One region of the Pseudomonas sp. HP_14 genome, then DNA from elsewhere that is predicted to be linked to it. Evidence: predicted binding sites of a transcription regulator. Region 1 holds the regulator's gene; the other holds the start of a gene.
The links. Region 1 encodes sigma-54, which starts transcription at its own class of promoters, with help from an activator protein. Its sites were predicted from a motif close to ANTGGCATNNANNTTGCTNT; they were not measured.
Positions count from the first base shown of each region.

Region 2: the regulator sigma-54 is predicted to act here: its motif matches at 7,190-7,209, upstream of flgB (flagellar basal body rod protein FlgB).

Region 1 covers NZ_JBTOQI010000011.1:229,453-245,753, forward strand. The annotation lists gene ACYASS_RS10565 (helix-turn-helix domain-containing protein) at 1-135, opposite strand, end outside; gene ACYASS_RS10570 (HPr family phosphocarrier protein) at 228-500, opposite strand; gene rapZ (RNase adapter RapZ) at 517-1,374, opposite strand; gene ptsN (PTS IIA-like nitrogen regulatory protein PtsN) at 1,377-1,841, opposite strand; gene hpf (ribosome hibernation-promoting factor, HPF/YfiA family) at 1,854-2,162, opposite strand; gene ACYASS_RS10590 (RNA polymerase factor sigma-54) at 2,293-3,786, opposite strand; gene lptB (LPS export ABC transporter ATP-binding protein) at 3,973-4,698, opposite strand; gene lptA (lipopolysaccharide transport periplasmic protein LptA) at 4,699-5,244, opposite strand; gene lptC (LPS export ABC transporter periplasmic protein LptC) at 5,231-5,803, opposite strand; gene ACYASS_RS10610 (KdsC family phosphatase) at 5,813-6,337, opposite strand; gene ACYASS_RS10615 (KpsF/GutQ family sugar-phosphate isomerase) at 6,351-7,325, opposite strand; gene ACYASS_RS10620 (ATP-binding cassette domain-containing protein) at 7,614-8,423, shown strand; gene mlaE (lipid asymmetry maintenance ABC transporter permease subunit MlaE) at 8,423-9,220, shown strand; gene mlaD (outer membrane lipid asymmetry maintenance protein MlaD) at 9,220-9,687, shown strand; gene ACYASS_RS10635 (MlaC/ttg2D family ABC transporter substrate-binding protein) at 9,699-10,352, shown strand; gene ACYASS_RS10640 (STAS domain-containing protein) at 10,349-10,654, shown strand; gene ACYASS_RS10645 (BolA family protein) at 10,768-11,007, shown strand; gene murA (UDP-N-acetylglucosamine 1-carboxyvinyltransferase) at 11,030-12,295, shown strand; gene hisG (ATP phosphoribosyltransferase) at 12,471-13,106, shown strand; gene hisD (histidinol dehydrogenase) at 13,232-14,560, shown strand; gene hisC (histidinol-phosphate transaminase) at 14,563-15,615, shown strand; gene algW (Do family serine endopeptidase AlgW) at 15,751-16,301, opposite strand, start outside.
Region 2 covers NZ_JBTOQI010000033.1:93,752-110,052, forward strand. The annotation lists gene flgH (flagellar basal body L-ring protein FlgH) at 1-66, opposite strand, end outside; gene flgG (flagellar basal-body rod protein FlgG) at 190-978, opposite strand; gene ACYASS_RS18095 (flagellar basal body rod protein FlgF) at 1,026-1,763, opposite strand; gene ACYASS_RS18100 (hypothetical protein) at 2,072-2,263, shown strand; gene ACYASS_RS18105 (flagellar hook-basal body complex protein) at 2,264-4,012, opposite strand; gene flgE (flagellar hook protein FlgE) at 4,215-5,570, opposite strand; gene ACYASS_RS18115 (flagellar hook assembly protein FlgD) at 5,599-6,279, opposite strand; gene flgC (flagellar basal body rod protein FlgC) at 6,294-6,734, opposite strand; gene flgB (flagellar basal body rod protein FlgB) at 6,738-7,145, opposite strand; gene ACYASS_RS18130 (class I SAM-dependent methyltransferase) at 7,637-8,551, shown strand; gene cheR (protein-glutamate O-methyltransferase CheR) at 8,675-9,502, opposite strand; gene ACYASS_RS18140 (chemotaxis protein CheV) at 9,547-10,479, opposite strand; gene flgA (flagellar basal body P-ring formation chaperone FlgA) at 10,559-11,317, shown strand; gene flgM (flagellar biosynthesis anti-sigma factor FlgM) at 11,490-11,807, shown strand; gene ACYASS_RS18155 (flagella synthesis protein FlgN) at 11,857-12,321, shown strand; gene ACYASS_RS18160 (flagellar brake protein) at 12,404-13,150, shown strand; gene ACYASS_RS18165 (MFS transporter) at 13,395-14,759, opposite strand; gene ACYASS_RS18170 (glutamine synthetase family protein) at 14,814-16,055, opposite strand; gene ACYASS_RS18175 (glycosyltransferase family 2 protein) at 16,236-16,301, opposite strand, start outside.

The DNA of each region.
Region 1 (16,301 bases):
TTCACTCTGCTTAAGATTCAACTGCTTCAGGCAGTTAGTGATGAATATGGATAAATCCATTTTGAGGGCCATCTTGCTGGCAGTTTCATCATCATGCGTGACATGAAAAGGGCTTTCATGAAATTGGAGAGCCATAATCGCCTCGGTTTATATCTAAAATTTAAGATAAAAATCTTGGCGGCAGACAGATGGGCTGGTCAAGAAAATCTTTTGACGCAGGCGCCGCTCTACTCCCCCTCATCAAACTTGTTATTGATCAACTCAACCAGACCATCCAGCGCGGCCTGTTCCTGATCGCCTTCGGTTGAAAGGTGGATGTCTGTTCCTTTGCCGGCAGCGAGCATCATCACCGCCATGATGCTTTTGCCGTCAACCATGCTTTCAGGTGAGCGCCCCACACGGATCTGGCAGGGGAATTTGCCAGCGACGCCTACAAACTTGGCGGCTGCGCGGGCGTGCAGGCCCAGCTTGTTGATAATGGTAATTTGACGAGCGGGCATCGCAGGGAAAGTCCTTTCAGCTTAAGTCGCGGTGGCGAACCTGAACGTTTTTGAGGGATTGTTGCAGGACCTGACCCAAACGCTCGGTCAGGTATACCGAGCGATGGTGCCCGCCGGTGCAGCCAATGGCAATGGTGACATACGAGCGGTTGCTGGCAGCGAAGCGCGGCAGCCACTTGTTGAGATAAGTGAAAATGTCCTGAAACATCTCTTCGACATCAGGCTGTGCGGCCAGATAGTCGATAACAGGTTGATCTTTTCCCGATTGCTCTCGCAGTTCCGGTTTCCAGTAAGGATTGGGCAGGCAACGTACGTCGAATACCAGATCGGCATCCACAGGCATACCGCGTTTGAAACCGAAAGACTCGATCAGGAACGCAGTACCTGGCTCAGGCTTGTTCAGCAGTCGCAGCTTGAGCGTATCGCGCAACTGGTAAAGATTCAGGTGGGTCGTGTTGATCTTCAGATCGGCAAGATCAATGATCGGCCCAAGCAGCGTCGTCTCGTCGCGGATGGCTTCTGCCAGCGAACGATTGGCGTTACTCAGCGGATGGCGGCGGCGGGTTTCCGAGAAGCGCTTGAAGAGGGTCGACTCATCTGCGTCCAGGTACAGAACATCGCATTGGATATTGCGTGAACGCACCTCTTCCAGCATCTGCGGGAAGCGGGTCAGGTGACTGGGCAGGTTACGGGCATCGATGGAGACGGCCAGTAACGGTTCAGCCAGCTCAGTATTGATCAGGGCACGTTCGGCCAGCTCCGGGAGCAGTCCCGCCGGAAGGTTGTCAACGCAATAAAAGCCGTTGTCTTCCAGTACGTCCAGCGCCGTGCTTTTGCCGGAGCCTGAGCGACCGCTTACGATGATCATACGCATGATTAATGCCCGTTCTGTACGTCCAGCACCACTTTATAAAGCTCATCGCCAGTCTGGGCCTTACGCAGCTTGTCGCGCACTTCAGTGCGGTCCAGCATGCTGGCGATCTGGCGAAGCAGCTCAAGGTGTTCATCGGTAGCGGCTTCAGGTACCAGCAGGACAAACAACAGATCCACTGGCGCACCATCGATGGCGTCGAAATCAATAGGGGCATCCAGCCGTATCAACGCGCTGACGGGGGCACTGCACCCCTTCAAGCGACAATGAGGAATGGCAATGCCATTACCAAAGCCGGTAGAACCAAGTTTTTCACGGGCAACAAGGCTCTCGAACACGACTTGCGAATCGAGATCAGCCACTTGCTCGCCGATCAGGTTGGCAATTTGTTCGAGTACACGTTTTTTACTGCCGCCCGACACGTTCGCACGCGAACGGCCGGGGGTCAGGATATTTTCTAGTCGGATCATGTTTTGGGGGTATCAGCGAGCCGTTGCGCCCTGAAGGAGGCTGAGCTGCTTTTCCTTATGCTTGAGCAGTTGTCTATCCAGCTTGTCGGTCAAAAGGTCGATTGCCGCGTACATATCATCATGTTCCGCATTGGCGACGACCTTTGAGCCGGGGATGTGCAGGGTGGCTTCGATTTTCTGTTTCAGCTTCTCGACCTCCATGATGACCTGCACATTAGTGATCTTGTCGAAGTGGCGCTCCAGTCGTCCGAGTTTTTCGGTGATGTAGTCGCGTAGGGCGTCGGTCACATCCAGTTGATGTCCACTGATGTTGACTTGCATACCGCTTTCTCCTTATTGCCAGTGCATAAAGAGGCAGGCTTTTGCCTGCCACTGGAACGCTGTGGCTAGCAACCGGGTTGCGTAAAAACCGTAACGTGGAGCGGTGGTACGGTTACTACTGTACCTCTCGTCACATCAGTCGCTTGCGTTCGCTTGAAGGCGCTATGCCAAGTGATTCGCGGTATTTGGCAACTGTGCGACGGGCTACTTGAATGCCTTGTGCCTCCAGTAAACCAGCGATCTTGCTGTCACTCAACGGCTTTTTCTGATTTTCCGCTGCAACCAGTTTTTTGATGATCGCGCGAATGGCTGTGGACGAACACTCACCGCCTTCCGAGGTGCTTACGTGGCTTGAGAAGAAATATTTCAACTCGTAAATGCCACGTGGGGTATGCATGAATTTCTGGGTGGTAACCCGGGAAATAGTCGATTCGTGCATGCCTACTGCTTCGGCGATGTCATGCAGGACAAGAGGCTTCATCGCCTCATCGCCATACTCAAGGAAACCGCGCTGGTGCTCGACGATTTGTGTCGCCACCTTCATCAGGGTTTCATTGCGACTTTGCAGGCTTTTGATGAACCAGCGGGCTTCCTGCAGTTGGTTGCGCATGAAGGTGTTGTCGGCGCTGGTGTCGGCGCGGCGAACAAACCCGGCGTACTGCGGGTTTACACGCAGCCGGGGAACCGACTCCTGATTCAGCTCGACCAGCCAGCGCTCGTTGTCCTTGCGCACGATGACGTCCGGGACCACGTACTCTGCTTCGGTTGATTCGATCTGCGAGCCTGGTCGCGGATTAAGGCTTTGTACCAGCTCGATGACCTGGCGCAGCTCATCTTCCTTGAGTTTCATGCGCCGCATCAGCTGTGAATAATCGCGGCTGCCCAGCAGATCAATGAAATCACTGACCAGGCGTTGGGCTTCGCTGAGCCAGCGGGTTTTCGCAGGCAACTGACGCAGTTGCAGCAAGAGGCACTCGCTGAGGTTGCGGGCGCCGATGCCTGCGGGTTCAAACTGTTGAATACGGTGTAGAACGGCTTCGATTTCGTCGAGTTCGATATCGAGCTCGGGGTCGAAGGCATCAAGAATTTCTTCGAGCGTTTCGTCCAGATAACCTTGATTGTTGATGCAGTCGATCAGGGTCACAGCGATCAGGCGATCGGTATCGGACATTGGCGCAAGGTTCAGTTGCCAGAGCAGATGGCTTTGCAGGCTTTCACCGGCCGATGTGCGGGTGGTGAAGTCCCACTCATCGTCGTCATTGCTGGGCAGGCTGCTGGCGCTGGTCTGATAGACATCTTCCCAGGCGGTGTCGACGGGCAGTTCGTTGGGAATGCGCTCGCTCCAGTCACCCTCTTCAAGATTGTCTACGGTTGGTGCGGACTCCTGATAGGTCGGCTCTTGAACGTCTGGGTTCGGCTTCTGTTCGATGTTGTCAGCCAACGGATCGGCGTTGTCGAAGTCGTCGCCTTCTTCCTGGCGTTCCAGCATGGGGTTTGACTCCAGTGCCTCCTGAATCTCCTGTTGGAGGTCCAGCGTAGACAGTTGGAGTAAGCGGATGGCCTGTTGCAGCTGCGGCGTCATCGTCAGCTGCTGGCCCATTCTCAAGACTAGCGATGGTTTCATGGCTGGGGCTTAACACCTTATTCGCCGGCGCACATGCGCCATCCACTACCGAGCGCCGAGGCGCCTACATAAGCAAATTATATGCCTGAAACCGAAGTGTTTGCCTAGGGGGAGTGCTGGCATTTTAAAAGTGTCAGAACTAACCCCCCAGGTTGCTGGCCTTCAGAGGCCAGACGCTGCGGTTATTTACAGGCGGAACTCGTGGCCGAGGTAAACCTCTTTCACCAGCTGATTTGCCAGAATGGTTTCCGAGTCGCCCTCGGCGATCAATTGCCCGTCATTGACGATGTAAGCGGTTTCGCAGATATCCAGGGTTTCACGAACGTTGTGATCGGTGATCAGAACGCCAATGCCCTTGGCTTTCAAGTGATGAATGATCTGCTTGATGTCGCCTACCGAAATCGGGTCTACGCCTGCGAAAGGTTCATCGAGCAGAATGAATTTCGGTGAGGTAGCGAGTGCGCGGGCGATCTCTACCCGACGGCGTTCACCACCGGACAGGCTCATGCCCAGGTTGTCGCGAATATGGGTGATGTGGAACTCCTGCAGCAGGCTTTCCAGCTCTTTGCGGCGTCCGTCGCGGTCCAGTTCCTGGCGGGTTTCGAGAATCGCCATGATGTTGTCTGCCACGGACAGCTTGCGGAAGATCGAGGCTTCCTGAGGCAGATAGCCGATACCCGCACGTGCACGGCCGTGCATTGGTTGATGGCTGACATCCAGGTCGTCAATGAGCACGCGGCCCTGATCCGCCTGAACCAGACCGACAATCATGTAGAAGCAGGTGGTCTTGCCGGCACCGTTAGGCCCCAGTAATCCTACGATCTGGCCGCTCTCAATGGATAGGCTCACATCACGAACGACCTGACGGCCCTTGTAGCTTTTAGCCAGATGCTGGGCTTTCAGCGTCGCCATTTACTGGGCCTTCTGCTGGTCGGGTTTCTTTTTCGGCTGGATAACCATATCGATACGCGGACGCGGCGTAGTCACTTTGCTGCCGCCATTGGCGCGACCTGCGCTGACGATCTGCTTCACGGTGTCGTAAACGATTTTTTCGCCTTCGGACGTGTTGCCATCGTTGATCACCTTGGCCTTGTCGATCAGCACGATACGATCCTGGGCAGCGTAGTACTGGATAGTGATCGCGTAGGCTTGAACGATAGGCTTGTCCACTGACGGCTTCTGCTCGTAGTAGGCAAGGTTGCCGACAGACGTGAATACGTCGACTTCACCTTGGGCATTACGTGTGATGGTCACGGTGTTGCCGGTGATCTTCATCGAGCCCTGGGTGATGATTACGTTGCCTTTGTAGGTGGCAACGCCTTTCTTGTCGTCGAGTTGTGCGTCATCGGACTGGATGTGGATCGGCTGATCGCGATCAGTCGGCAGGGACCAGGCGCTCGCGCTTCCCAGTGCTGCACCCAGGCCGAGCAAAAAAGGAAGGGTTTTAACGAGCCTCATACTGTCCTCTTACTTTAGATAGCAGGTCCATCCTGCCGTCGTTCAAATACGCTTTCATTCCCTTGGCCGTAGTCACACCGCCTGCGCCGTCGATTCTAACGGCTTGCTCGGTCTGCGCATATTGCTTCTGCGGGAATACGGTCATGCGACTACTAGTGATAATGGTCGTACGTTTTTTGTCGTCGGTTCGTGCTACGCGAACCGAATCGATCAATTCCACTTGCTCGCCACCTGGGGACACTTCACCTGTTTTGCTCTGTATATGCCAAGGGTAAAGGGTGCCACGGTACATTTGCAGGTCTGGCGTGGTCAGCATTGTTACATCGGTAGCCTTGATGTGCTCGACCTTGTCGGCGGTCATCTCGTACTGCAGTTTGCCGTCGGGCAGATACTGCACGCTGTGCGCATTGATCGCGTAAAAGTCGATGGCGCTTTCATCCACCGCTGCAGCCGGTTGCTCCATGAAGCTTTCCGGGCTGATGTTCCAGTAGCCTGCAGCCGCTAGCAGGAATGCCAACACACCGAGGATCAGAAACGTTCGAATTCTTTTGCTAAGCATAAATGGCTTCTATAAGTAGGCTGCGTGGGCTGCTTCAAGGCTGCCCTGAGCGCTCATGATCAATTCACAGAACTCGCGGGCTGCGCCTTCGCCGCCTCGCGCCTGGGTAATGCCATGGGCATGTTGCCGCACGAAAGTAGCTGCGTTGGCTACTGCCATGCCCAGGCCGACACGCCGGATGACTGGCAAGTCTGGCAGATCATCACCCAGATAAGCGACCTGTTCGTAATTCAAGCCAAGTTGCGCGAGCAGCTCGTCGAGTACCACGAGCTTGTCTTCACGGCCCTGATAAAGATGTTCAATGCCCAGATTTTTGGCCCTGCGTTCGACTACGGGGGTCTTGCGGCCACTGATTATGGCTGTTGTCACGCCCGAGGCGATCAGCATTTTAATGCCTTGGCCGTCCAGCGTGTTGAAAGTCTTGAATTCGCTGCCGTCTTCGAGGAAATAAAGGCGGCCGTCGGTCAGCACGCCATCGACGTCGAAAATCGCCAGTTTGATATTTTTGCCGCGTTGCAGCAGGTCGGTGGTCATTTGTACGTCTCCATTACATGACGCCTGCACGCAGCAGGTCCTGCAGATTGAAAGCGCCCACCGGATGATCTTTTTCGTCGACGACGATGAGTGAGCCGATTTTGTGGTCTTCCATGATTTTCAGCGCTTCAGCAGCGAGCATTTCAGGGCGGGCCGTTTTGCCGTGCACTGTCATTACGTCGTCTATGATCGCCTGGCGAATGTCGATAGGGCGATCCAGGGTGCGGCGCAAATCGCCGTCGGTGAAGATCCCGGCCAGTTGCCCGTCAGCTTCGAGAATGGCGGTCATACCCAAGCCTTTGCGGGTCATTTCCATCAGTGCGTCACGAAGCAGGGTACCGCGTTGCACTTTCGGCAGCTGTTCTCCACTGTGCATGACGTGCTCGACCTTGAGCAGCAGGCGTCTGCCCAGTGCGCCACCCGGGTGCGAGAACGCGAAGTCTTCGGCTGTGAAACCGCGGGCTTCCAGTAATGCGACCGCCAATGCGTCACCCATGACCAGCGCTGCGGTCGTGGACGAGGTCGGGGCCAGATTCAGCGGGCAGGCTTCATGTTCTACGTGGGCGTTGAGATTGACGTCTGCAGCTTCCGCCAGAGTCGACTCAGGGTTGCCGGTCAGGCTGATCATCTTGATGCCCAGGCGTTTGATCAGGGGCAGCAAGGTAACTATTTCGGCGGTAGTGCCCGAGTTCGACAAGGCCAGAATGATGTCGTCGGAGGTGATCATGCCCATATCGCCATGACTGGCTTCGGCAGGGTGCACAAAAAAAGACGTGGTGCCGGTGCTTGCCAGTGTGGCAGCGATTTTCTTGCCGATATGGCCGGACTTGCCCATGCCAACCACAACAACGCGCCCTTTACTCGCCAGAATCATCTCACAAGCCTGGACGAAATCCGCATCGATATGCGCTAACAAGCCTTCCACCGCTTCGATTTCGAGGCGAATGGTGCGTTGTGCTGATTGGATAAGGTCGCTGGTCTGGTTCATGTGGAAAATCGGTCAGCTCGTTAAAAGGCGGCGATTATAGCGGTAATGCGCGATTCCCTCACGTCTGATCGTCGAGGTTTGTTTTTAATCGTTGCGGATGACGAAAAGCGGGCTGCCTTTGCGTGAAGTGTCGCAAATTGTGTGCGGTGATATTGATTGATCGGCTTCTCTCTTGGGCGGCGCCTTATAGCGGTGGTATAGTTCGCGGCCTGTTCAGCCCACCGGGACAGCATGTCTCCCGCCAGGGACTCGGCAGCTGAACGTGAGGCTGCATCGCAAGGAGTTTAGATGAGCGCCGATAACGCCTACGCGATCGAGCTGAAGGGCGTTTCCTTCAAGCGCGGTACGCGCAGCATTTTCGAAAATGTCGATATTCGTATTCCCCGTGGCAAAGTCACCGGCATCATGGGACCTTCGGGCAGCGGCAAAACCACATTGCTGCGTCTGATGGGCGCCCAGTTACGGCCTTCTGCGGGCGAAGTATGGGTCAACGGTCAGAACCTGCCCGCCCTGTCGCGCAGCGATCTGTTCGATGCGCGCAAGCATATGGGTGTGCTTTTTCAGAGCGGTGCGCTGTTCACTGATCTGGATGTATTCGAGAACGTTGCCTTTCCATTGCGCGTTCACACCGAGCTGCCGGAAGAAATGATTCGCGACATTGTCTTGCTTAAATTGCAGGCGGTGGGGCTGCGCGGTGCTATCGAGTTGATGCCTGATGAACTGTCGGGCGGAATGAAACGTCGTGTGGCGCTTGCCCGCGCGATTGCTCTTGATCCGCAAATTCTCATGTACGACGAACCCTTCGTGGGGCAGGACCCGATTGCGATGGGGGTTCTGGTGCGTCTGATCAAGCTGCTTAATGACGCGCTCGGGATCACCAGTGTCGTGGTTTCTCATGATCTGGACGAAACGGCGAGTATCGCCGATTACCTTTATGTTGTGGGCGACGGTCAGGTGCTGGGGCAGGGTACGCCCGAGGAACTGATGGGCTCGGATAACCCACGCATTCGTCAATTCATGACCGGCGATCCGGACGGCCCGGTGCCGTTTCATTATCCTGCGCCGGATTATCGCGAAGATCTTTTGGGGAAGCGCTGATGCGCAAGAAGTCATTAATGGAGCGGATACGCCTGCTTGGGCGTTCCGCAATAGATATCCTGGCAGTTCTCGGACGTTCAGCGATTTTTCTGGTTCATGCCTTGCTGGGGCGCAGTTCGATTGGCGGCAGCTTTCAGTTGCTCGTCCGACAGCTCTATTCGGTGGGTGTCATGTCGCTGGCGATCATCGTCGTGTCGGGCATGTTTATCGGCATGGTGCTATCGCTGCAGGGTTTCAGCATCCTCACCAAATACGGTTCCGAGCAAGCGGTTGGGCAAATGGTTGCCCTGACATTGCTGAGAGAGCTGGGGCCAGTGGTTACTGCGTTGTTGTTCGCCGGTCGTGCAGGCTCTGCATTAACTGCTGAAATTGGCAACATGAAGTCCACCGAGCAGTTGTCCAGCCTGGAAATGATTGGCGTCGACCCGCTCAAGTACATTGCTGCGCCGAGGCTTTGGGCCGGATTCATCTCACTGCCTCTGTTGGCGATGATTTTTAGCGTAGTGGGTATCTGGGGAGGTTCCTGGGTAGCGATCGACTGGCTGGGAGTCTATGAAGGCTCGTTCTGGTCGAACATGCAAAACAGCGTTTCTTTTGTAGATGATGTGATTAACGGCGTTATCAAGAGCGTCGTATTTGCCTTCGTGGTGACCTGGATTGCCGTGTTTCAGGGTTATGACTGCGAGCCCACTTCCGAAGGGATCAGCCGTGCCACGACGAAGACCGTCGTGTATGCCTCCCTGGCCGTGTTGGGCCTGGACTTTATTCTGACCGCATTGATGTTTGGAGATTTCTGATGCAAAACCGCACCATCGAAACAGGTGTCGGCCTGTTCCTGCTGGCCGGGATACTGGCTTTGCTCCTGCTTGCCCTGCGCGTCAGCGGTCTGAGCTCCAGTGCCAGCACTGATACTTATAAACTTTATGCAAATTTCGACAATATTGCCGGTTTGACTGTCAGAGCCAAGGTGAGCATGGCAGGCGTGACGATCGGCAAGGTCACTGCGATCGATCTGGATCGCGATACCTTTACAGGTCGAGTGACGATGGAAGTGCAGAAAAAGGTTAACAACCTGCCTGTCGATTCCACTGCGTCGATTCTGACCGCAGGCTTGCTCGGTGAAAAATATGTGGGTATCAGCGTGGGTGGCGACGACGGGTTGCTGAAGGATGGCAGCACTATCCATGACACGCAGTCGTCGCTTGTGCTGGAAGACCTTATCGGAAAATTCCTGCTCAATACCGTGAGTAAAGACGCTAAATGAGGAGCTTTTAGATGATCTCAATCGTGCGCCGTGGTCTGTTGGTGTTGCTGGCACTGTTACCAATGCTGGGCAATGCTGCCGCCACACCGTCCGCTCATGATCTGGTGGATCGCACCACCAAGGAATTGTTGAGCGATCTGGCAGCCAACAAAGAACAGTACAAAAGTAATCCTGGCGCCTTTTATGATGCCTTGAACCGCATCGTTGGCCCGGTGGTAGATGCCGACGGCATTTCCAAAAGCATCATGACCGTGAAGTATTCACGCAATGCTTCTCCTGAGCAGATGCAGCGTTTTCAGGAAAACTTCAAGCGTAGCCTGATGCAGTTCTATGGCAACGCATTGCTGGAGTACAACAATCAGGGCATCACTGTTTCCCCGGAAAAGGCTGAAGGCGCGGACCGCACCAGCGTTGAAATGCAGGTGAAGGGTAACAATGGCGCGGTTTATCCGGTGTCCTACACGCTCGTCAAGATTGGCGGCGAGTGGAAAGTACGCAACGTGATCATTAACGGCATCAACATCGGCAAGCTGTTCCGTGATCAGTTCGCTGATGCGATGCAGCGTAACGGTAATAATCTGGACGAGACGATCAATAGCTGGGCAGGTGAAGTTGCCAAGGCTAAAGAGAAGGCGCCAGAAGCAGCGGGTCCGGGCGCGCAATGACAGAATCAGTCGTACGGCTCGTCGCGCCGGGTGAGTTGCAATTGATCGGCACGCTCGACTATTTGACCGGTCCGGCTTTGCGCAAGCAGGGCGCCGCGTTGATCAAGTCGAGTGAGTTGCCGACCGTTGTGCTGGACTGCGCAGGCGTTGAAAAATCCAGCAGTGTAGGCCTGGCCTTGTTGCTGGCTTTCATGCGCGATGCACGAGACGCTGGCAAGGATGTCAGCATCCGCTCGATGCCGGAAGACATGCGCAAGATTGCTCAGGTCTCAGAGCTGACTGAACTGCTCCACGATCATTGATCCCCCGTTTATGAAAGCCCCTCGTCCGGGTCCTGCGTTGCGGGGTTCGCATTGAGTGGGCTTTTTTGTATGATGGCCGACCCGCGCGCGTAGGTCGCCAATAGAGGTTTAGCATGCACGCCGTAGAAGTTAAGAGCTTCCTTGAAGGGAAGTTGCCCGAGATCCAGGTTGAAGTTGAAGGCGAAGGCTGCAGCTTCCAGCTGAACGTGATCAATGACGAGCTGGCCGCGCTGAGCCCGGTCAAGCGTCAGCAACAGATCTACACGCATTTGAACCCCTGGATTGCCGATGGCAGCATCCACGCGGTCACCATGAAATTTTTCAGCCGCGCTGCGTGGGCCGAGCGCACCTGAGCCACTTGGCGTCGAGACTCTAATGGATAAATTGATTATTACTGGCGGCGTTCGTCTTGATGGCGAAATCCGCATTTCCGGGGCGAAAAACTCTGCCCTGCCGATTCTTGCCGCTACGCTGCTGGCTGATGGCCCGGTAACCGTACAGAATCTGCCGCACCTGCACGACATCACCACCATGATCGAGCTGTTCGGTCGCATGGGCATCGAGCCTGTCATCGACGAAAAGCTCAGCGTTGAAATTGATCCGCGTACGATCAAGACGTTGATTGCTCCGTATGAGCTGGTGAAGACCATGCGCGCCTCGATCCTCGTGCTTGGTCCTATGGTTGCTCGTTTCGGCGAAGCTGAAGTTGCGTTGCCTGGCGGTTGTGCGATCGGTTCGCGTCCAGTGGACCTGCACATTCGTGGCCTGGAAGCCATGGGTGCAATCATTGATGTCGAAGGTGGTTACATCAAGGCCAAGGCCCCTGAAGGCGGCCTGCGCGGTGCAAATTTCTTCTTCGATACCGTCAGTGTGACCGGTACCGAAAACATCATGATGGCCGCGAGCCTGGCTAACGGCCGTAGCGTCCTGCAAAACGCCGCTCGTGAACCTGAAGTTGTCGACCTGGCTAACTTCCTGATTGCGATGGGTGCGAAGATTCACGGCGCCGGTACCGACACCATCACTATCGATGGCGTGAAGCGCCTGGACTCGGCGACCTACAAGGTCATGCCGGACCGTATCGAGACAGGCACCTATCTGGTGGCTGCTGCTGCTACTGGCGGCCGCGTGAAGGTCAAGGATACCGATCCGACCATCCTGGAGGCGGTGCTGCTCAAGCTGCAGGAAGCGGGTGCTGAAGTCACCAGCGGTGTTGACTGGATCGAGCTGAACATGCACGGCAAGCGTCCGAAGGCTGTTAACGTGCGTACCGCTCCTTACCCGGCATTCCCTACTGACATGCAGGCGCAGTTCATCTCGCTCAATGCCATCGCCGAAGGCACTGGTGCAGTGATCGAGACCATCTTCGAAAACCGTTTCATGCACGTCTACGAGATGCATCGCATGGGCGCGCAGATTCAGGTCGAGGGCAATACCGCCATCGTCACCGGTACCCAGATCCTCAAAGGCGCGCCAGTCATGGCCACCGACCTGCGTGCATCGGCCAGCCTGGTTATCTCCGCTCTGGTTGCTCAGGGCGACACGCTCATCGACCGCATCTACCATATAGATCGTGGCTACGAGTGCATTGAAGAGAAACTGCAGATGCTGGGCGCGAAGATTCGCCGCGTTCCGGGCTAGTAGTTGAACGACCTGCCGCCCGAGCCAATTGTGGTTCGGGCGTCAGGTATTGCGCGCTTCACGGCGTGTGAATTCTGATTCGTTTCACCTGGTGCCCGTGTTGAACCGGCATCAGGTTTTGTTCGGCGCCGATTGCGCACGGGCAGAAGTTTCCTGATAAGGACTGACGTTTCCCATGTTGACCATCGCATTGTCCAAGGGCCGCATCCTCGACGACACTCTGCCGCTTCTCGCCGAAGCGGGCATTGTGCCAACCGAGAATCCGGACAAGAGCCGCAAGCTGATCATTCCCACGACCCAGGCCGATGTGCGCTTGCTGATCGTGCGTGCCACCGATGTGCCGACTTATGTTGAACATGGTGCTGCTGATCTGGGCGTTGCCGGTAAAGATGTGCTGATGGAATACACCGGCCAGGGCCTGTATGAGCCACTGGATCTGCAAATTGCCAAGTGCCGTCTGATGACTGCTGGCGCTATTGGGGCTGCCGAGCCGAAAGGCCGTCTGCGCGTTGCAACCAAGTTCGTCAACGTCGCTAAACGTTACTATGCCGAGCAAGGTCGTCAGGTTGACATCATCAAGCTGTATGGCTCCATGGAGCTGGCACCGCTGATTGGCCTGGCAGACAAGATCATCGACGTCGTGGACACCGGCAACACCCTGCGTGCTAACGGTCTGGAGCCTCAAGAGTTGATCGCTACGATCAGTTCTCGTCTGGTGGTCAACAAGGCTTCCATGAAAATGCAGCACGCCCGCATCCAGTCGCTTATCGATACCCTGCGCAATGCAGTGGAGTCACGACACCGCGGCTGACTTACCCGCGCAACGTTAAGTTGCGCCCGTCTATCCGCCTCATAGCCAGAATTCTCAGGTGCCCAAGCGGAACGACTGCTAGTTTAGGGCGCCTGAGTTTTTGCCATTCCTATGAGGCTCTCGCTATGACCGCACCGACTGCAATTCGCCGACTCAATGCTGCTGACCCGGATTTCGCGCATCATCTGGATCATCTGCTGAGCTGGGAAAGTGTGTCTGACGATTCGGTCAACGAGCGTGTCCTCGACATCATCAAGGCTGTGCGTGAGCGTGGCGATGCCGCGCTGGTAGAGTTCACCGAGCGCTTCGACGGCCTGCAGGTCGCTTCCATGGCTGACCTGATTCTGCCTCGCGAGCGTCTTGAACTGGCGCTGACCCGCATCACTCCAGCCCAGCGCACAGCGTTGGAAAAAGCCGCAGATCGTGTGCGCATGTACCACGAAAAACAGAAACAGGACTCCTGGACCTACACCGAGGCCGACGGCACGGTACTCGGCCAGAAGGTCACGCCGCTGGATCGCGCTGGTCTCTATGTGCCGGGTGGCAAGGCGTCTTACCCGTCATCGGTATTGATGAACGCTATTCCGGCCAAAGTTGCGGGAGTGGGCGAGGTGGTCATGGTGGTGCCAACTCCGCGTGGGGAAATCAATGAGCTGGTGCTGGCCGCGGCCTGTATTGCCGGAGTTGACCGCGTGTTCACCATTGGTGGCGCCCAAGCCGTTGCTGCGCTGGCTTACGGTACTGAAAGCGTGCCGCGTGTCGACAAGGTCGTCGGGCCGGGCAACATTTATGTAGCCACCGCCAAGCGCCACGTTTTCGGTCAGGTTGGTATCGACATGATTGCCGGCCCTTCCGAGATTCTGGTGGTGTGTGACGGCAAAACCGATCCGGACTGGATTGCGATGGATCTGTTTTCCCAGGCTGAGCACGATGAAGACGCTCAGGCGATTCTGGTGAGCCCGGACGCAGACTTTCTGGATCAGGTGGCCGCGAGCATCGCCAAATTGATGCCGACCATGGAGCGTGCAGAGATCATCGACAAGTCGATCAATGGCCGTGGTGCGCTGATCAAGGTTGCTGATATGCAGCAGGCCATTGAGGTCGCCAACCGTATTGCGCCGGAACACCTTGAATTGTCGGTGGCAGACCCGGAAGCCTGGTTGCCGCAGATTCGACATGCGGGCGCGATCTTCATGGGTCGTCATACGTCTGAGGCGTTGGGCGACTATTGCGCGGGTCCCAACCACGTATTGCCGACCTCCGGCACCGCGCGCTTTTCATCGCCGCTGGGTGTTTACGATTTTCAGAAGCGTTCGTCGATCATCTATTGCTCGCAGCAAGGTGCATCCGAACTTGGCAAGACCGCATCGGTACTGGCTCGTGGCGAATCATTGACTGCGCACGCACGCAGCGCCGAGTACCGCATCATCGATAACGAAGGGCAGGGGAACTGAGCATGAGTAAATTCTGGAGTCCTTTCGTCAACGGTCTGGTGCCCTACGTGCCGGGTGAGCAGCCCAAGCTGACCAAACTGGTCAAGCTCAACACCAACGAAAACCCTTACGGCCCTTCGCCTAAAGCTTTGGCCGCGATGCGTGCCGAGCTGACCGACGATCTGCGTCTTTATCCTGACCCGAACAGCGACGTGCTGAAGCAGGCAGTCGCAAGCTATTACGACGTGCAACCCGGCCAGGTATTTCTGGGTAACGGTTCGGATGAAGTGCTCGCACATGCATTCAACGCTTTTTTCCTGCACGGCAAACCGTTGTTGTTTCCGGACATCAGCTACAGCTTCTATCCGGTCTACTGCGGTTTGTATGGCATCGAGTACGACGCTATCGCGCTGGATGAGCAGTTTCAGATCCGGGTTGAGGATTACGCCAAGCCTAATGGCGGGATCATCTTTCCTAACCCGAACGCGCCAACAGGTTGCGTAGTGGGGCTGGACGCTGTTGAGCAGATGCTCAAGGCGAGTCCCGATTCTGTGGTTGTCGTTGACGAGGCGTACATCGATTTTGGTGGCGAGACGGCGATCTCTCTGGTGGATCGTTATCCGAACCTGCTGGTGACCCAGACATTGTCAAAGTCGCGCTCACTGGCAGGTTTGCGAGTCGGCCTGGCGGTGGGGCATCCGGATTTGATCGAGGCGCTGGAGCGGGTCAAGAACAGCTTCAACTCTTATCCGCTGGATCGTCTGGCCATTGTTGGGGCTGCTGCTGCCTTCGAAGATCGTGAGCACTTTGAGTTCACCCGCAATGCGGTTATCGCCAGTCGTGATGCATTGACCAGCGAGCTGCAAACGCTCGGGTTTGAAGTGCTGCCATCGGCGGCCAACTTTATTTTTGCCCGTCACCCACAACACGACGCTGCCGGTATCGCGGCGAAGCTGCGCGAGCAGGGTGTCATTGTTAGGCACTTCAAGCAGAAGCGCATTGCCCAGTTCCTGCGGATCAGCATTGGCACGCCGGAGCAGAATCAAGCACTGCTGGATGGTTTGGCGGGGTTGTAAAAATCCGGTCTCACCATCGTCACACCTGTAGGAGCGAGGCTTGCCCGCGATAAGGCCGCCACGGTTTATCAGATAAACCTCAGTGCTCTTATCGCGGGCAAGCCTCGCTCCCACAGGTATCTACGCACTCAGTGATCACTGCTCCTCAACCGGCGTAGCCGACGGCGGAGGTGGCGGACGCAGGCCGACCTCGGCGTTGAGTTTTACTTCCTTCCCGTTGCGCATGACCTGAATGGCGATCTTGTCGCTGGGCTTGGTGCGCGCTACCTGATTCATCGAGCGGCGACCATCACCGGCGGGTTCGCCGTTGATGCTCAAAATCACGTCTCCCAGCTGCAATCCGGCTTTCTGTGCCGGACCGTCACGGAAGATGCCCGCCACGACGATACCCGGGCGGTCCTTCAGGCCAAATGACTCAGCCAGTTCCTGAGTCAGTGGCTGCACCTCGATGCCCAGCCAGCCACGAATCACCTGGCCATGCTCGATGATTGATTTCATCACTTCCATCGCCAGCTTGGTCGGAATCGCAAAGCCGATCCCCTGAGAACCGCCGGACTTGGAGAAAATTGCTGTATTGATACCGGTCAGGTTGCCATTTGCGTCAACCAGCGCACCGCCCGAGTTGCCCGGGTTGATTGCTGCGTCAGTCTGAATAAAGTCTTCATAAGTGTTCAGGCCCAACTGGT
Region 2 (16,301 bases), on a different contig from region 1:
AGGTTTGGCATTGGGCGCAACGCAGCCTGCCAGCAGAGCAACTCCACAGAATGGCACCACCAACATTGAAAACCGCAGAACAGATAGCCGTTTCATGACACTTAAAACCTCGCGGTGTAGCAGGCGTCAGGCAGACGCCTCGTCGAATTGAGCGGGTACAGCAACAGGTCAAACAGGTACATCAAGGTGTTACAGATTCTGCGTCAGGTTCTGCAGCATCTGGTCAGCGGTGGAGATGACCTTGGAGTTCATCTCGTAAGCGCGCTGAGTGGTGATCATGTTCACCAGCTCTTCAACGGTGCTGACGTTGGAAGCTTCCAGGGTGTTCTGCAACGTAGTACCCAGACCGTTCAAACCAGGCGTACCGACTTGTGGTGCACCGCTGGAGGCAGTTTCCAGGAAGAGGTTGCCGCCCTGAGCCTGCAAACCGGCCGGGTTGATGAAGTCAGCAGTCTGGATGTTGCCGATGATCTGCGGCGTTGCAGCAGCACCCGCCAGGGTGATCGACACAGTGCCGTCCTGACCGACCGTGAAGGTCTGGGCGTTTTGCGGAACCACGATTGCAGGCTCCAGCGCGTAACCGTTGGCGGTCACGATCTGGCCGTTGCCGTCCAGGTGGAAAGTACCGTCACGGGTGTAAGCGATAGTGCCGTCCGGCTGCATGATCTGCAGGAAACCACGACCGTTGACCGCGATGTCGAGCGGGTTCTCGGTGGTTTCCAGGCTACCGGCAGTGAAGTTTTTCTGCGTGCCGACAATGCGCACACCGGTACCCAGTTGCAGACCCGACGGCAATTCGCTGTCCTGGGTCGACTGAGCACCCGGCTGGCGCTTGATCTGATAAAGCAGGTCCTGGAATTCAGCACGATCACTTTTAAAGCCAGTGGTCGACACGTTTGCCAGGTTGTTGGAAATGGTCGTCAGGTTCATGTCCTGAGCGGCAAGACCGGTTTTGGCTACATACAGTGCTGGAAGCATTCTTGAATCTCCTCGAGCGTCGGATCATCGACGCAAGCTATCAATCGTTAGCCTTGCAAGATGCGAGTCGCGGACTCGTCATTGGTCTCGGCGGTTTTCATCATCTTGACGTGCAATTCAAACTGGCGGGACAGCGCAAGCACGGCGGTCATTTCTTCCACGGCATTAACGTTGCTGGCCTGCAGGAAACCCGACTCGACCTGAACGTTGGCATCTGCCGGAGCAGCGGCACCGCTCTTGAGGTGGATCAAGCCATCAGGACCTTTTTCCATGGTGGACACGTCAGGTCTGACCAGCTTGATGCGGTCTACCTGGGCCATCACCTGAGCGCTTTCACCCAACGAACGAACGCTGATGGTGCCGTCGGCGCCGATTTCAATTTGCTGCTGAGGCGGCACGGCAATAGGACCGCCGTTGCCCATGACCGGCAAACCGTTGCCAGCACGAAGCACACCCACGGCATCAATATTCATGCCTGCGCTACGGGTATAAGCCTCACCACCGTCAGGGGTCTGAACGGCAATCCAGCCATCCCCCTTGACCGCGATATCCAGTTCGCGACCGGTTTCGATCAATGCGCCGCCACTGAAGTCAGTACCGGGACGTTCGCTCATGGCATAGGCACGCGAAGGCTGAACCTCGCCAAATACCGGCATCGAACGCGCCTGCTCCAAGTCACGCATGAAGCCATTGGTCGATACGTTTGCCAGGTTGTTGGCATGAGCCTTTTGCGCAACGGCGTTTTCAGATGCACCGCTCATCGCAACGTAAAGCAACTTGTCCACAGTCATCCTCCTCTGACAGACGCTTGCCGCCTGTAGCTGTTCTAACAGGGAGATAGCAATATCCGGACCAACTTGTCAGACGCGATACAAAGCACTGATTGTTCAGCAAAAACGGACACGCCAGCGGCGCTGACTGAAGTCCATGGCCGGAATGTGGCGGAGGATTGCCACATTTCGAGAGTGAAGCGGTTTGAGCCGCCAAAAAAACTACGCAAAGATTAAATCTGCGCCAGAAAATGACTCTGAATCAAACTCGCTCAGTGATAGGCTCTGCCTCAACGCACCCCATAGAGCGCCCGAACACTGACATGAACACTCATGCAGGTTACGCCCTGATCATCGCCATAACCCTGACGATGATCACACCCGCCAGCCAGGCCAAAAACGCCAGCTATTACAAATGGCAAGGCGCAGACCGTGTCGTCTGCGCGCAGACCAGCCCCGGCAAGGGCTGGAAACGACTTAACGGCTCCTTTATAAAGTCAGATTGCTCGATCTGATCAAGTCGACTGAATCAACGTCTGCATCAACGTCACTTCGGTGGAAATCGCTTTCGAGTTGGCCTGATAGGCTGTTTGCGCCTGAATCAACGCGATCAACTCGTCAGCCAGGGTGACATTTGACCCTTCCAGCGCCCCACCGATAATCCCTCCCAGACCACCCGCGCCCGGCGCGTCGTAATCTGCCGGGCCCGAAGCAATGGTTTCGGTCCAGCGCGTATCACTTTGAGGCTGCAAACCTTGCAGATTGGCGAAATTGGCCAGCATCACCTGACCAATATTGCGGGTCAGGCCGTTACTGAATCCGCCTCGCAGAATCCCGTCGCGACCAATGATCAACGCGTTCAACTGCCCAGCCGAGTGACCATCAACCTGCTGTGACGAACGACTGCTCGGCGCATTGTGCTGACGCAGCGTGGTCAAATCGATTGCAATGCCGCCATCGGCAGCTGCCGCACCATTGGAGATCCAGCGCTCGCGACTCGTCCCGGGATCGCGAGCCATCGCCGGTACCCACCCCTCAAGCTGCAAGCTATTGGCGCCGCCATTCATCAAGCCCGGCGAGCCCGTCAATGACCTCAGCGAACCATCAGCGTTAAATACCGCATTGGCCGTCAATGGCTCTTTTGATTCCGGGTTCAAAGGGTTGTGGTCATTGACCAGCACATGCATCTGCCAACTGTTCGCCCCGTCTTTGACAAAGTACTGCTTCAGCTCGTGCTGCTTTCCCTGACTGTCGAAGATCGCACTGGCGAACACCCGGCTATAGGTTTTCACGTCAGTTGCCTTGAACACCGGCACCGGCCTTTGCATCACTGCGTCGCCAACATTGAGCGCACTCGCCGGACCATCACTCAGGGGCAACGACACCGCCCCGCCATTGGCAAAACCATTGACTACCCAGGCCGCGCCGACCTGCTCTGCGGGTCGCCAGCCCTGTAACGAAAACTCGGTATCGGATATTTTCCTGATGTGCTGGTTATTGCCCGAGAAGCGCACCGTGCCGTCCGCAGCCTTTTCCAGCGTCACCTGTTGCGGGCTGACACTGGCCGGATCCAAAGGGTTACGCCCATCAATCAAGACGTACATCGACCACTGATTATCTTCAGTTTTGACGAAGTATTGCTTGAGCTCATGCTCAGCAGGCGGCAACGGATCGGCGCCTTCATCCATGATCGTCCGGCTGGTCATGCGCGTATAAGTAGCGGGATTTCCCGGGTCAAATACCGGCACCTGCGCCATCGAGGCCAGTGAAGCGTCCAGGTTGATATTTCCAGCAATCCGCGTAGTCGCTTTGGGTGCGATATTCGACGTGTCAATTTTCAGGTCAGCACGCACCCCTGTCATGATTTCGCCGCTGTCATTGGCGGCATACCCCTGCAGACGCCCTCCTTCATCATCGACGACATAATCCTGCGCATCCTTGAGGAAGGCGCCGGCCCGGGTGTAAGCAAGAGAGCCACGATCACTGACCACAAAAAAGCCGTTGCCCTGGATCCGCATATCAAGCGGGCTCCCTGAAGTGGTCATGCTCTCGCCCTGATTGAAGTTCTGTCTGACGGAAGCCAGGCGCACGCCATCACCCACCGAGTTCTGCCCACTCCCAAGATACGAGGATGAATACAAGGCGGAAAACTGCGCCCGTGACGATTTGAATCCGGCTGTGCCAACGTTGGCGATATTATTACCCGTCACTTCGAGTCTTTTATTTGCTGCTTTTATTCCACCAATAGAAACATTGAACGACATGAAAACTCCCTTTTTACCGTGATCGGTTTTTTATTGAGGAAGTTTTATTCTCACATCATCGTGCGTGGGAAATTTCCAAGGTCATTGCGTGACGTATCCGGAATTTATTACTTACTGTAGGACCGAGTTTTATTATTCAAACGCCCATAAAAAAGCCCCTTCGAAAAGGGGCTTTCTGGAGCAGCTTATACAGCGACTTTCATCAAGCCATCTGAATAGTGGTCTGCATGATAGTGCTCTGGGTGGAGATCGTCTTGGCGTTAGCCTGATAGTTGCTCTGCGCCTTGATCAGGTTCACCAGCTCCATGGTCAGGTCGACGTTGGAGTCTTCCAGCGCCTGCCCGGTGATGTCACCCAGGGTGCCCGACTGAGGAGCGCCCGTAACCGGCACGCCCGAGGCGAACGTTTCACGCCAGTTGGTGCCGCCCGCAGGAGACAACCCCTGGACGTTGGCGAAGTTGGTCAGCGACACCTGACCGATTACCTTCGACTGACCGTTGGTGTAGGTGGCGAACATATTACCGGTAGCGTCGACGTTCATGGAGCTGATCTGGCCAGTCGCGTAGCCGTTCTGGCTCTTGGCGATAGCACCGGAAACCGAAGCAGTTTGTGTGGTTGCCAACATATCCAACTGGACGCCGCCTACCGCAGGATCAGCACCGTTATCCACCCAGTTAGGCACTGTGGCCGTACCTGAGTTGAGCGCTGGGTTCCAGTTATTGATCTGCATCGTGCCGTCAGCATTCACAGCAACGTTGGCCAGTGCTGGAGGAACTGGAACCGGCGACTTGACTGTCGTACTGACCAGCTTACCGGATGAGTCGAAGGTCAGAGTGTTGACGCTCGGCGTCACCACGTCAGGAGACGTCGTCGCCGGACTATCAATAGAACGACCGTCAATCAGGGTATACATGTCCCAAGTGTTAGTACCGGTTTTCACGAAATACTGATCCAGAGAGTGCTGATTACCCTGAGAGTCGTAGATCGGAGTACTGAACGTGCTGTTGTACGTTTTGACATTCGACTGGTCGAACGGAGAAACCGTAGGAGCAACAGCGGTGGAGTTCAGGTTCGACGTGATCGTTACGTTGTTAGTCGGGTTTGGCGCCAGGTTCGACGAATCGACACGCAGGTTCTGCACAATGCCGGTTACCACGTTGCCATCAGCATCAACGTTATAGCCCTGCAGGTTCATGCCCGAGCTGTTGACGATATAGCCTTCTTTGTCGGTGTGGAATGCACCGGCACGGGTATACAGACTTTCGCCATTGTTGCTGATCATGAAGAAGCCGTTACCGTTGATCGCCAGGTCAAGGCTGTTGGCGGTACCGGTGGTCAGGGTGCCTTGGGTAAACTGCTGGGACACCGCTGCTGTTCTTACGCCGCTGCCGACGTTGGTGTTGCCGGAAGTACCGCGGATGGATTGCGCGTACTGATCGGCAAACTCCACACGGGAAGCTTTGAAACCCGTGGTCGCAACGTTGGCAATGTTGTTGCCCGCCACGTCGAGACTTTTGTTCGCCGCATAGAGCCCACTAAGACCGGTATTGAATGACATGTAACACTCCTTCGCCGTCGAGTCGGCTCTAAATTCCGATAGTTTTTACTTGGGACAGACCGATACTTTGGCCGCCGGCCAGATTGAGTACCATTTCTGCACCGTTAACCCCGGTCGTTACGCTATTGACCGTTGCAGGTAGATAAGTCGCCAACGAAGTCGACTTGCCTTCCAGAGAACCGTTAGCCACGAAGCTGTAGTTGCCTGCAGCCACTTTTTCACCGGCATCATTGGTGCCGTCCCAGGTGAAACTTGCGTTACCGGCAGACTGGGTGCCCATATCAATGGTCTTGACCAGGTTCAACTGTGGGTCATAAATCTTCACAGTTGTCACCGAACTTGCCGACGGCACAACAACCGAACCGGTCATGCCTTTAGTGGTATCGACGGTGGTAGAACCGGCATTGACGATGACCGAGCGCCCGACCAGCGAAGAGGCCTGCAGCGCTTGCGACGATTGATAGAGGCCAGCAATGCTGTCTACTGTCGACGTCAGGTTCTGCATGCTTTCCAGGCTGCTGAATTGCGCCAGCTGAGCAACGAACTCACCGTTGTCCTGCGGCTCCAGCGGGTTCTGGTTCTTCATCTGAGTAACCAGCAACTGCAAGAAAGCATCTTTGCCCAGCGCGTCATTCTTCGAAGAAGAAGACGCGGCAGGGTTTTGCAACGCATTTATAAAATTCGTTGATACATCGTTTTCAACGGCCATTTATTCGCCCCTTATCACTGACCGAGGGTCAGGACCTTCTGCATCATTGATTTGGCGGTATTCATGATTTCCGCGTTGGTCTGGAACGAGCGGCTGGCAGAAATCATATCGGCCATTTCTTCAACGACGTTCACGTTCGGGTAGTACACGTAGCCATTGCCATCAGCAGACGGGTGATTGGGCTCGTAGCGTGCTTCAAGGTTGGAAGCATCTTCGATGATGCCGTTGACCTGTACGCCCTGCCCGGCTTCGCCCTGCTCCTGAAACAGCGAACCGCCGCCTTGCTGGCTTTGCTGGAAAACCGTCGCGAACACCGGGTGACGGGCGCGATAGGTCTGATCCATGCTCGAAGACACGGTCTCGGCGTTGGCAATGTTACTGGCGGTGGTATTCAAACGAGTGGTCTGAGCACTCATGCCGCTACCGGCAATATTGAAGACGTTGGCTAGAGACATGAATTACTCTCCGCGAAGGGCTGCAACCAGCCCTTTGAATTTACTGTTGAGCAGGGTGAAGCTGGCCTGGAAACCCACGGAGTTCTCCGCGTAGTTGGCGCCTTCAACCTGAGCATCGACGGTGTTCTGATCCAGTGAAGGCGCAGACGGCGTGCGGTACATCAAGGTACCGTCTGTATTGCCCAGGCCTTCAGCTTCGATATGACGGCTATTGGTCATGTTCAGGCCAAACTTGCCATTTTTTGCCTTGTCGCTTTCTGCGGCCAGCACGGACGAGAAGTCCAGATCGCGAGCCTTGTAGTTAGGCGTATCGGCGTTGGTGATGTTGTTGGCAAGCACTTCGGCACGCTGCGCGCGGAAGCTCAGTGCCTTTTCGTGAATGCCTAGCGCTTTATCGAAGCTGATGCTCATTTCGGGAAACCTTTACCGGTTGACCAGATTTTCTTGATAGAGACATAGCAATCAGCGTGCCAATCTGAGAAACGCCCTGTTTCAAGGGGTTGGCGAGGTGGCAGGCAGAGACAATGCCAGAAAAGCGGCAAGGCATTTCCGCTGCGAGTGCCATAAGCGGCAAGGTGAACGCCGTAAAGTTGCCATTGCCGCGCAACGCGCCGATTTTCTGCCGACAGATCGCCCACCGACATTGAGATTGAGATTGAGATTGAGATTGACAAAAGCAGGGCTCTGGATTGCAGCAAGTCAAACTACTCAAACGGGCACGACTGATACCCCGACAGCACGGGGTTACAAAAAGCCAGACAGGCCGCCTGGTGTTGAATATCGAACACTCGGTTCGAGCCCTTGAACATTGGCACCACCTTCCCCCCCGCAGCAAACTTCACACCTGCATACGCCTGACGTACTATCCCCGGCAAGACTCAGACAGAAAGGAAACGAAATGTATGGAAGTCCCCGTTCAGAAACTGCAAACCGCCGGCGCGCTTTCACACTTAAAAAGGGACCGTATTTCCAGCCAATGCGTCTGCTGCGCTAGCGAAAACCTGAAACGCTCCCCTGCTATCCTCATGCCGTTTCTATCCCATCGTATTTTTGGCTGGGCACCAGTAACGATCGATGACAGCTGGGGGCTTTCAACGATAAAGAACGGTCATGCCTATTCGATCTGCAACTCTCTACTCTGCTCGGAGTGTGGATTTTTATTTCTGGACATTCGCTTTTCCGACAGCGAGCTAAACAGTCTCTACCATGACTATCGCGGAGAGGAATACAACAATCTTCGGGAGCAATACGAGCCAGGCTACACCCTTAGAAATACCAACCTGAATGCGGGAATTGGATATATCGACGAGATCGAAAGCTTTTTGAAGCCTCACGTCGAAACGCCTGTTCGCCTTCTGGACTGGGGCGGCGACACCGGCAAGAATACGCCTTTCAAGACCCAGGCCAAGGTATTCGACGTCTACGACATCAGCAACAAATCCGTCATCGACGGGGCCAGAAGAGTCAACAAGGAAGAAGCCTTCCGCAATCAATACAACCTCATCATTTGCAGCAACGTTCTGGAACACGTCCCCTACCCGTCGGACTTGTTATTGGATATAAAAAAAATCATGCAGGCGGACAGCGTCCTCTATCTTGAGGTCCCCATGGAAGCCGTTATTCGTGAGCACGAAATCGACCCACATTTAAAAAAGAAGCATTGGCACGAACATATAAACTTTTACTCCGAGACATCGCTTAGGCGCCTGATTGAACACACGGGACTCGATGTCATTGACCTGTATAAATTGCATATAACAGCAGAAGGCAAAGAGGCCTGCCTGTTCCAGGTCGCCTGCAGGCTTAAAACGAGCTGATGCGCGCAACCAAACGACTTCGCGCGACGAAAAACTATTGCAGCGAGCCTGCATGCAACCAGCCATAGCTCCCGTGCGGAAAAAAAAAGAGACCCCAGGGTCTCTTTTTCAATGCACAGATACTTATTTAGCCTGGTAAATAATCCCCGGGCTGCACTGCACCATCTGATAATGGTCCGGTAAACCGTTCAACGCCTCGGAAGCACCGAGGAACAGATAGCCACCCGGCTTGAGCGTGCCGTGAATACGCAGCAGGATGTCTTTCTTCACCTCGGCCGAAAAGTAGATCAGCACGTTGCGGCAAAAGACGATGTCGAATTTGCCCAGACTTGCGTAGCTGTCCAGCAGGTTAAAGGCGCGGAACTCGACCCGACTCTTGATCGGGGCCTTTACGCCCCACTTCCCAGGCCCCTTGACGTCGAAATAACGCTGCAACCGGTCAGGAGACAAACCACGACCGATTGCCAGGCTGTCGTATTCGCCAGACTTGCAGTTGGTCAGCATCAAGCCCGACAGATCAGTGGCAACAATTTGCGCCCCGGATTTAAGCTGACCAGGATTGCTGCGCTCGAACTCATCGATAGTCATCGACAGCGAGTACGGTTCCTGCCCCGAAGAGCAGGCGGCCGACCAGATGCGCAGACGCTGACCGGGAGCCGCCTTGATTGCCTCGGGCAGCACCTTGTTCTTCATCACCTCGAACGGATAGGTGTCGCGAAACCACAAGGTTTCGTTGGTCGTCATCGCATCCACCACCTGCTCACGCAAACCGCTGCGTGGCTGGGACTGAATCCGCTGAATCAACTCACCAAGCGTCTTGATGCCGTTTTGTTCCATCAACTTGTTGAGGCGACTGGAAACCAGGTATTGCTTGTTTTCACCCAAAAGGATGCCACAGGCTTTTTCCAAAAATACCCGGAACTGCTCGAAATCCAAATTACCCGTAGCCAAAATGCCGCCTCTCAAATCATGTAAAACCACCAGGGGCGACGCCCCTAGCTGATGTCCGCTGTCTTGATTCTGTCAACAACCCGCGCTGCCAGGTCATCAGGCCGGAATTTGGCGAGGAAGTCATCCGCACCGACCTTCTTCACCATAGCCTGATTGAACACACCCGACAGGGAAGTGTGCAAAACGATGTGCAATTTTTGCATCCGGGGATCATTACGAATCTCGGAGGTAAGCGTGTAGCCGTCCATTTCCGGCATTTCAATGTCGGAAATCATCATCAAAAATTCTTCTTCAGGCTTTTTGCCTTCAGCAACCATCTGCTTCAGATACTCCAAAGCCTGACGACCATCGTTGAGCGCAACCACTTCCACCCCAACGGTCTGCAGACAGCGACTCACCTGTTTGCGTGCCACAGAGGAGTCATCCACGGTCAGCACCCGCAAGGAAATGGCCTTATGGTGCGTTTCTTCATCAATCACGCCGACGGAAACGGATTCCGACATTGGCGCAACTTCGGCGAGGATTTTCTCGACGTCGATGATTTCGACCAACTGGTTATCGACCCGCGTCACAGCCGTCAGATAGTGATCGCGGCCGGTGCCCTTGGGTGGCGGATGGATCTCTTCCCAGTTCATGTTCACGATGCGCTCAACCGAGTCCACCAGAAAACCCTGAACCTTGGTGTTGTACTCGGTGATGATCACGAACGCGTTATCAATCGACATCTGCCCTGGCAAACCGGTTGCCATGGCCAGGTCGAGAATAGGAATCGTCCCGCCACGAATATTCGCCACGCCCCGCACGATTCGACTGGATTTAGGCATCACGGTGAGTTTGGGGCATTGCAGCACCTCCTTCACCTTGAAGACGTTGATCCCGTAAAGCTGTTTGCCGTTGAGACGGAACAACAACAGCTCAAGGCGATTCTGCCCAACCAGCTGCGTACGCTGGTTAACTGAATCCATTACACCGGCCATGCTGCGACTCCCCTATCAAAGTAACCATCGCCACAGCACCTGATCAGGTAAGCGGCACGGGCCTTGCTTTTTATACGTCATGAATGCAAAAACGACAATTTCCCGACACACGATTTTCAAGAACCGCAGCCTGCTTTGTTCGTTGGCTTTGCTGTGCCTGGCAACCCTGGCGAATTACAGCCGGGCCGACAGTTTTACAATGCCTGAACAGCTTATCGGCGTCACTCAGGGGTTTCTTGAATTCACAGTTGAAGACTATTTGGCGACCAGCCAGATCGAAGGTCGCTTTGAAATTGAAGTTCGGCAACTGGACCCGCGCCTGCGCATGCCGCTCTGTGACAAGGAATTGACAGCGAGCCTCGAAAGCCCTCGCCCTGTAGGCCGCGTCACAACCCGCGTACGCTGCGAAGGCTCGTCGCCATGGACCGTATTCGTGCCCGCTCAAGTGCGCCTGTTCCGCAATGTCGTCACCGCAGTCAGGCCACTCAAGCGCGACGCCATCGTGACTGAACAGGACATTGCGATGCGCGAACGGGACATCGGCCTGCTGGGTCAGGGCTTTCTGTCTGCCGAAGATCAGGCTGTGGGGCAAAAAATCCTCCGACCAATGGTCATCGATCAGATCATTGCTCCCAACTTTCTTGAGCAGCCGCAGATGGTGCGCAAAGGCGACCAGGTTGTCATTACTGCGCGAAGTGGCTCTATCGCTGTACGGATGCCCGGCGAAGCGCTCTCCGACGGGACTTTCAACGAGCAGATACGGGTGCGCAACCTCAACTCAAAACGAATCATAAAAGCCAACATTACGGGCCCTGGCCAGGTGGAGGCACCTATGTGATCTGATAGAACGCTGGCGTCAAACGCTTGTTTTTCCTAGACTGCGAAACAACGTCTGAGGTTTGAGGTCCATTTCTGCGGGTATCGCAAATGGATTTCACTTAGCAGGCTAAAGTTTTTCTGCATTTGGTCGAAACCATGGCAAGCGTCCAAACACCAGAGGAGTTTTTATCATGGTCATCGACTTCAACCGACTTAATAGCGGCACCGCAGTAAGCGGCGCAACCCGTACAGGTAGCGCCAAGGAAGCAGGCAAGGCAGATGCAACGGTTGCGACCGCAGCATCAGAAAAAACCAGCAGCACCGGCGAATCCGTAAAGCTGAGCAGTGAGGCTCAACAGTTGCAAAAGATCACTGATAAGTTGGGCGACCTGCCAACCGTCAACAGCGCCCGCGTGGCAGAGTTGAAACAGGCAATCGCCGATGGCAGCTATCAAGTAGACAGCAACCGTGTAGCCAGCAAGCTGCTTAATTTCGAAGCTCAGCGCTAGCCCAATGCTCGCGCTGGATCTTCTGGACGCTTAAAAACCAGAGCATGCGATGCAAGACACTACTTTGCTCCAACTGATGATCGACGACATGGTTCCTGCCCAGCAATTGCTGGAAATTCTGCAGGCCGAGTCCCTCGCCCTCCACGGCCGCGACATGGTCGAAATGGAGCATGTGCTTGCCAAAAAGCATGCACTGGTGATTTTGCTTGAGCAGCATGGCCGCAAACGCAGCCAGATTCTCAGCGGATTGGGATTGAGTCAGGATCGTAAGGGCCTCAGCACACTCGCCGAAAACTCGTCAGTGGGCGAGCAATTGATGAAGGCTGGAGACGAGTTGAGCGCGCTGATTAATCAGTGCCAGCAACTGAACACTCAAAACGGCAGCTCTATCCAGATGCAGCAGGCCTCTACTGCGCATCAGTTGCGGATACTGACCGGCGATATGCCCACGCTGTATGACAGCCGGGGATCGACATCCGGACGTGCAAAGCCACGTCCGTTAAGCCAAGCGTAGTTTTCTGTATCAAGGCGCTTTGCATGCTGGCAAAATGCCTGCCATTGCGTTGCTGTCGTATTTTGCCTGGAGATGGAAAAAAGTGAATGGCTCAAGTGCGGAAGATGCTCCGCAGCCCCCAAAGGTACTCAATACGCCTTTGGAAATTGCCGCCAACTTGCGGCTGCTACTTGAAAGTCATGATCCTCTGATCATTACTTTTCATGAGCGTACCCAACGTTTTCAGAGCTATCTGATCGAGGTCGACCGCGAAAGCGATGTCATTGCCCTCGACGAAATGATCCCTCGTGACGGCGAAAAATTCCTCGCCAACGGCGAAGCTTACCGGGTTGAAGGTTTTCATGATGGCGTACGCATCGCGTGGGAAAGCAGCGCGCCGATGACCATCCATGAAGCCAACGGTGAGCGTTTTTACCGTGGCCCCATGCCTACGGAAGTCATTTACCATCAACGTCGCAATGCGTTCCGCGCGGCATTGAAGCTGGCCCAGTTGGTCAGCATCGAGATGGGCGGTGATCGACTCAAATTTCCTCTGAGCGGCAAACTGCTGGATATTTCGGCGACCGGCTGCAAGCTTCGTTTTGAAGGCGATGTTTCAGAGCGCATGCAACTGGGTCAGGTGTACGAGCGTTTCGTGGCTCAGTTACCCTTTGGCACCATGACCGCTCCAGTTGAGTTACGGTATCTGCACTTCGAAGAAAGGGTTAACACGACGTTTGCCGGGATTCGCTTTCATAACATGAGCGGATTGGTGCAGCGCCAGGTTGAACGTTTCGTGTATCAACTGCAGCGTGAAGCGCGTCGCTTCGACAAGGACGATGACTTCTGACAGTGATTTCTGGCTGTTAAAAAGGCGATTGCGCGGTGAGCGTAATCGCTTTTTTTGTTTATGCGTATCTATTGATCAAGGCTTGCCTCTGTAGGAGTGCACGAGCAACGCGAGGCCGCGATGGCGGCGGGTCAGGTATACCGCCATCGCGGCCTCGCGTTGCTCGTGCGCTCCTAAAGAAAACACATTTCAATTCAGTTAAAAGAGCCTAGCTTGCTCGCGATCGCGATGATGCAGGGCAATCCTAAGGCCGATTGATTTCTTCGTCTTTCACATCCACCACAGCCTCGTCTTGCGCCCTGGGCTCAACCGGCGGTTCAACTTCAGGCTCAACCTCAGGTTCCACCGTGGTCTGCATCTGATCCTGGACAACCTGCTCATCAACCCGCGGGTCAAGCGCAACCACCAGCGGCGAACTGGACATGCTGTCTGGCATCGCCACGTGATGCAGCGGCGCGTCGTCCACCTGGTGAAGGTGCGTTACGGCTTTAGGACGAATCAGTAACACCAGCGCCAGCGACGTCAGGCACACAAACGCATACAGCATATTGGCCCCAAACGCCTTCATCAGGGCGCCAGCGGCCAGCGGGCCGATACTGGCGCCAATACCGAAGGTCATCAGCAACATGGCTGTGAGCGAGACTCGGCGCTCCCCTTCAACGTGGTCATTGGCAAACGCGACGGCCAATGGGTAAAGGCTGAACTGGACCAGCGACACCACAAAGCCCACCACAAACAACACTTCCAGCGGCATGCTCGGCAACAACGCCAGTGGCAACGCCGCCAATGCCAGCACCCCGGCAAACGCGCGCATCAATTGCGCACGATCATAGCGGTCTGATAGCAAACCCAGCGGCCACTGCACCAACAGACCAGCCATGATGCAAAAACCCATGAACATACCGACATGCTCGGTGGACAAACCCTGCTGCGCCGCATAAAGCGGCGCCAGACCGTAGAAAGCGCCAACAATCAGTCCAGAGCCCAGCACAGTGGTCAATGACTGCGGCACCCTGCTGATAAAGAACCGCGGCTCCAGTGGCGCCGGATGCAATGGCGCCGGGTGAATGCTGCGGGTCATAGCCACAGGCACAAGACACAGGGCAAAGCACATGGCGACCAGCATCAACAACTCTGGCCCTAACCCAGGGTGGACCACCAGGATCATCTGCCCCAGGACCAATCCCAGGTAAGAGGCAATCATGTAGCCGCTGAACACCATGCCGCGCTGCTTGGCAGCAGCCTGCTCGTTCAGCCAGCTCTCGACCACCATGTACTGACACATCATGCCAAGACCGACAATCATCCGCAGAAACAGCCACGCTGGCAGCCAGTCGATCAGGCCCAGCCCCAGCACTGCCGCCCCGACGATCCCGGCACAGGTGGCGTAGGCACGAATGTGCCCGACACGACCGATCAGGCGGTGCCCGACTTTGCCGCCCAGCACCAGACCCACATAGTTAGCGGCCATCAACGCACCGATCCACAGACCGTCAACCTGATCGGCGGACAATCGCAAGGCAAGATACGTACTCAGAAGACCGGAGCCGGTCAACATCATCAGGGAGGCGAAATACAGACCCTGAAAGGACTTCCAGATTTGGCGCATCGACTTTCCAAAAATTAGGAGCCGTCAGAATGGACGGCGCCTGAAACACGATTCTTAAGCCTGGGCAGCCAGAATGCGCCGTTCCCAGGGGGTGATTTCATCAAAGAAACTGGTCAGCTCCAGGGTCTTCGATGCGATGTAGCCTTCGATGAACTCAACGCCAAACAGTTCCTTGGCCAACTGACTGCGTTTCAGACGTTCCAGAGCGGCATTCAAGGTACATGGCAATGACAATTCATCCGGCACAAGGATTTCACCCTGAATCGGTGGCGTCGGCTCCAGTTGCTGCTCGATCCCATGCAACCCCGCTGCCAGGCTCGCAGCTATTGCCAGATAAGGATTGGCGTCAGCGCCCGGCAGACGGTTTTCGACGCGTCTGGCCGCCGGTTCACTGGCGGGTATACGCAGCCCCGCAGAGCGATTGTCATATGACCAGCAGGCATTATTCGGCGACGCAAACGGATGACACAGTCGCTGATAGGAATTCACATTAGGGGCAAACAGTGCCGTAAAGTCCGCCATGCAGGCCTGCTGACCGGCAATAAAATGCCGGAACAGCGCTGTCGTTTCGCCCTGCTCGTCACTGAACACGTTCGCGCCGGTGCCCGAGTCAACCACGCTCTGATGAATATGCATCGAACTGCCCGCCGTATGCGCCAGCGGCTTGGCCATACACACCACGATCAAGCCATGCTTGAGCGCAACTTCCTTGAGCAAGTGCTTGAACAGAAATGTCTGGTCAGCCAACAGCAGCGGATCGCCGTGCAACAGGTTGATCTCAAACTGGCTGACGCCCATTTCATGCATGAAGGTGTCACGGGGCAAGCCCAGCGCCGCCATGCATGTATAGACTTCGCTGAAGAACGGCCGCAAACCGTTGTTGGAGCTGATACTGAAAGCCGAGTGCCCGTCTTCGCGACGGCCATCGATCCCGCTGGGCGGCTGAAATGGCTTGCCAGGGTCAGGATTCGGCGCGAAGACAAAAAACTCCAGTTCGGTGGCAACGACCGGTACCAGTCCACGCTCGGCATAGCGGGCAATCACCGCCTTGAGCTGGGCGCGGGTCGACAGGTTGCAAGCCCAGCCGCCAAGCTCCTCGGTGTCGCAGATCGCCAATGCACGAGGCTCGACACTCCACGGCAAACGATGAATCTGCTGCGCATCGGGGACCATTGCCACGTCACCGTCATCGCTTCCGTAAAAACGCGACGGCGGGTAGCCACCCATGATGCATTGCAGCAGCACCCCACGCGCCATCTGCAAACGGCGCCCTTCGAGGAAGCCTGCTGCAGTCATTACCTTGCCGCGTGGTACCCCATTCAAATCAGGAGTGACGCACTCGATTTCATCAATGCCCGTCAATCGCTGTGCGAGCGTGTTGTGGCCATCGCTGGTCATGCCTCGAATCCTTCCTTTCCATCCAGAGCGTACAAAATACGCACCAGATGTTCGATATTTCAAGCAGCTCGGTAAAAATCAATCCGGCAGCCAGATATCTCGCCAAGCCTGCAAGTGTCTGTCATCGAGCATCCAGTCGCGACG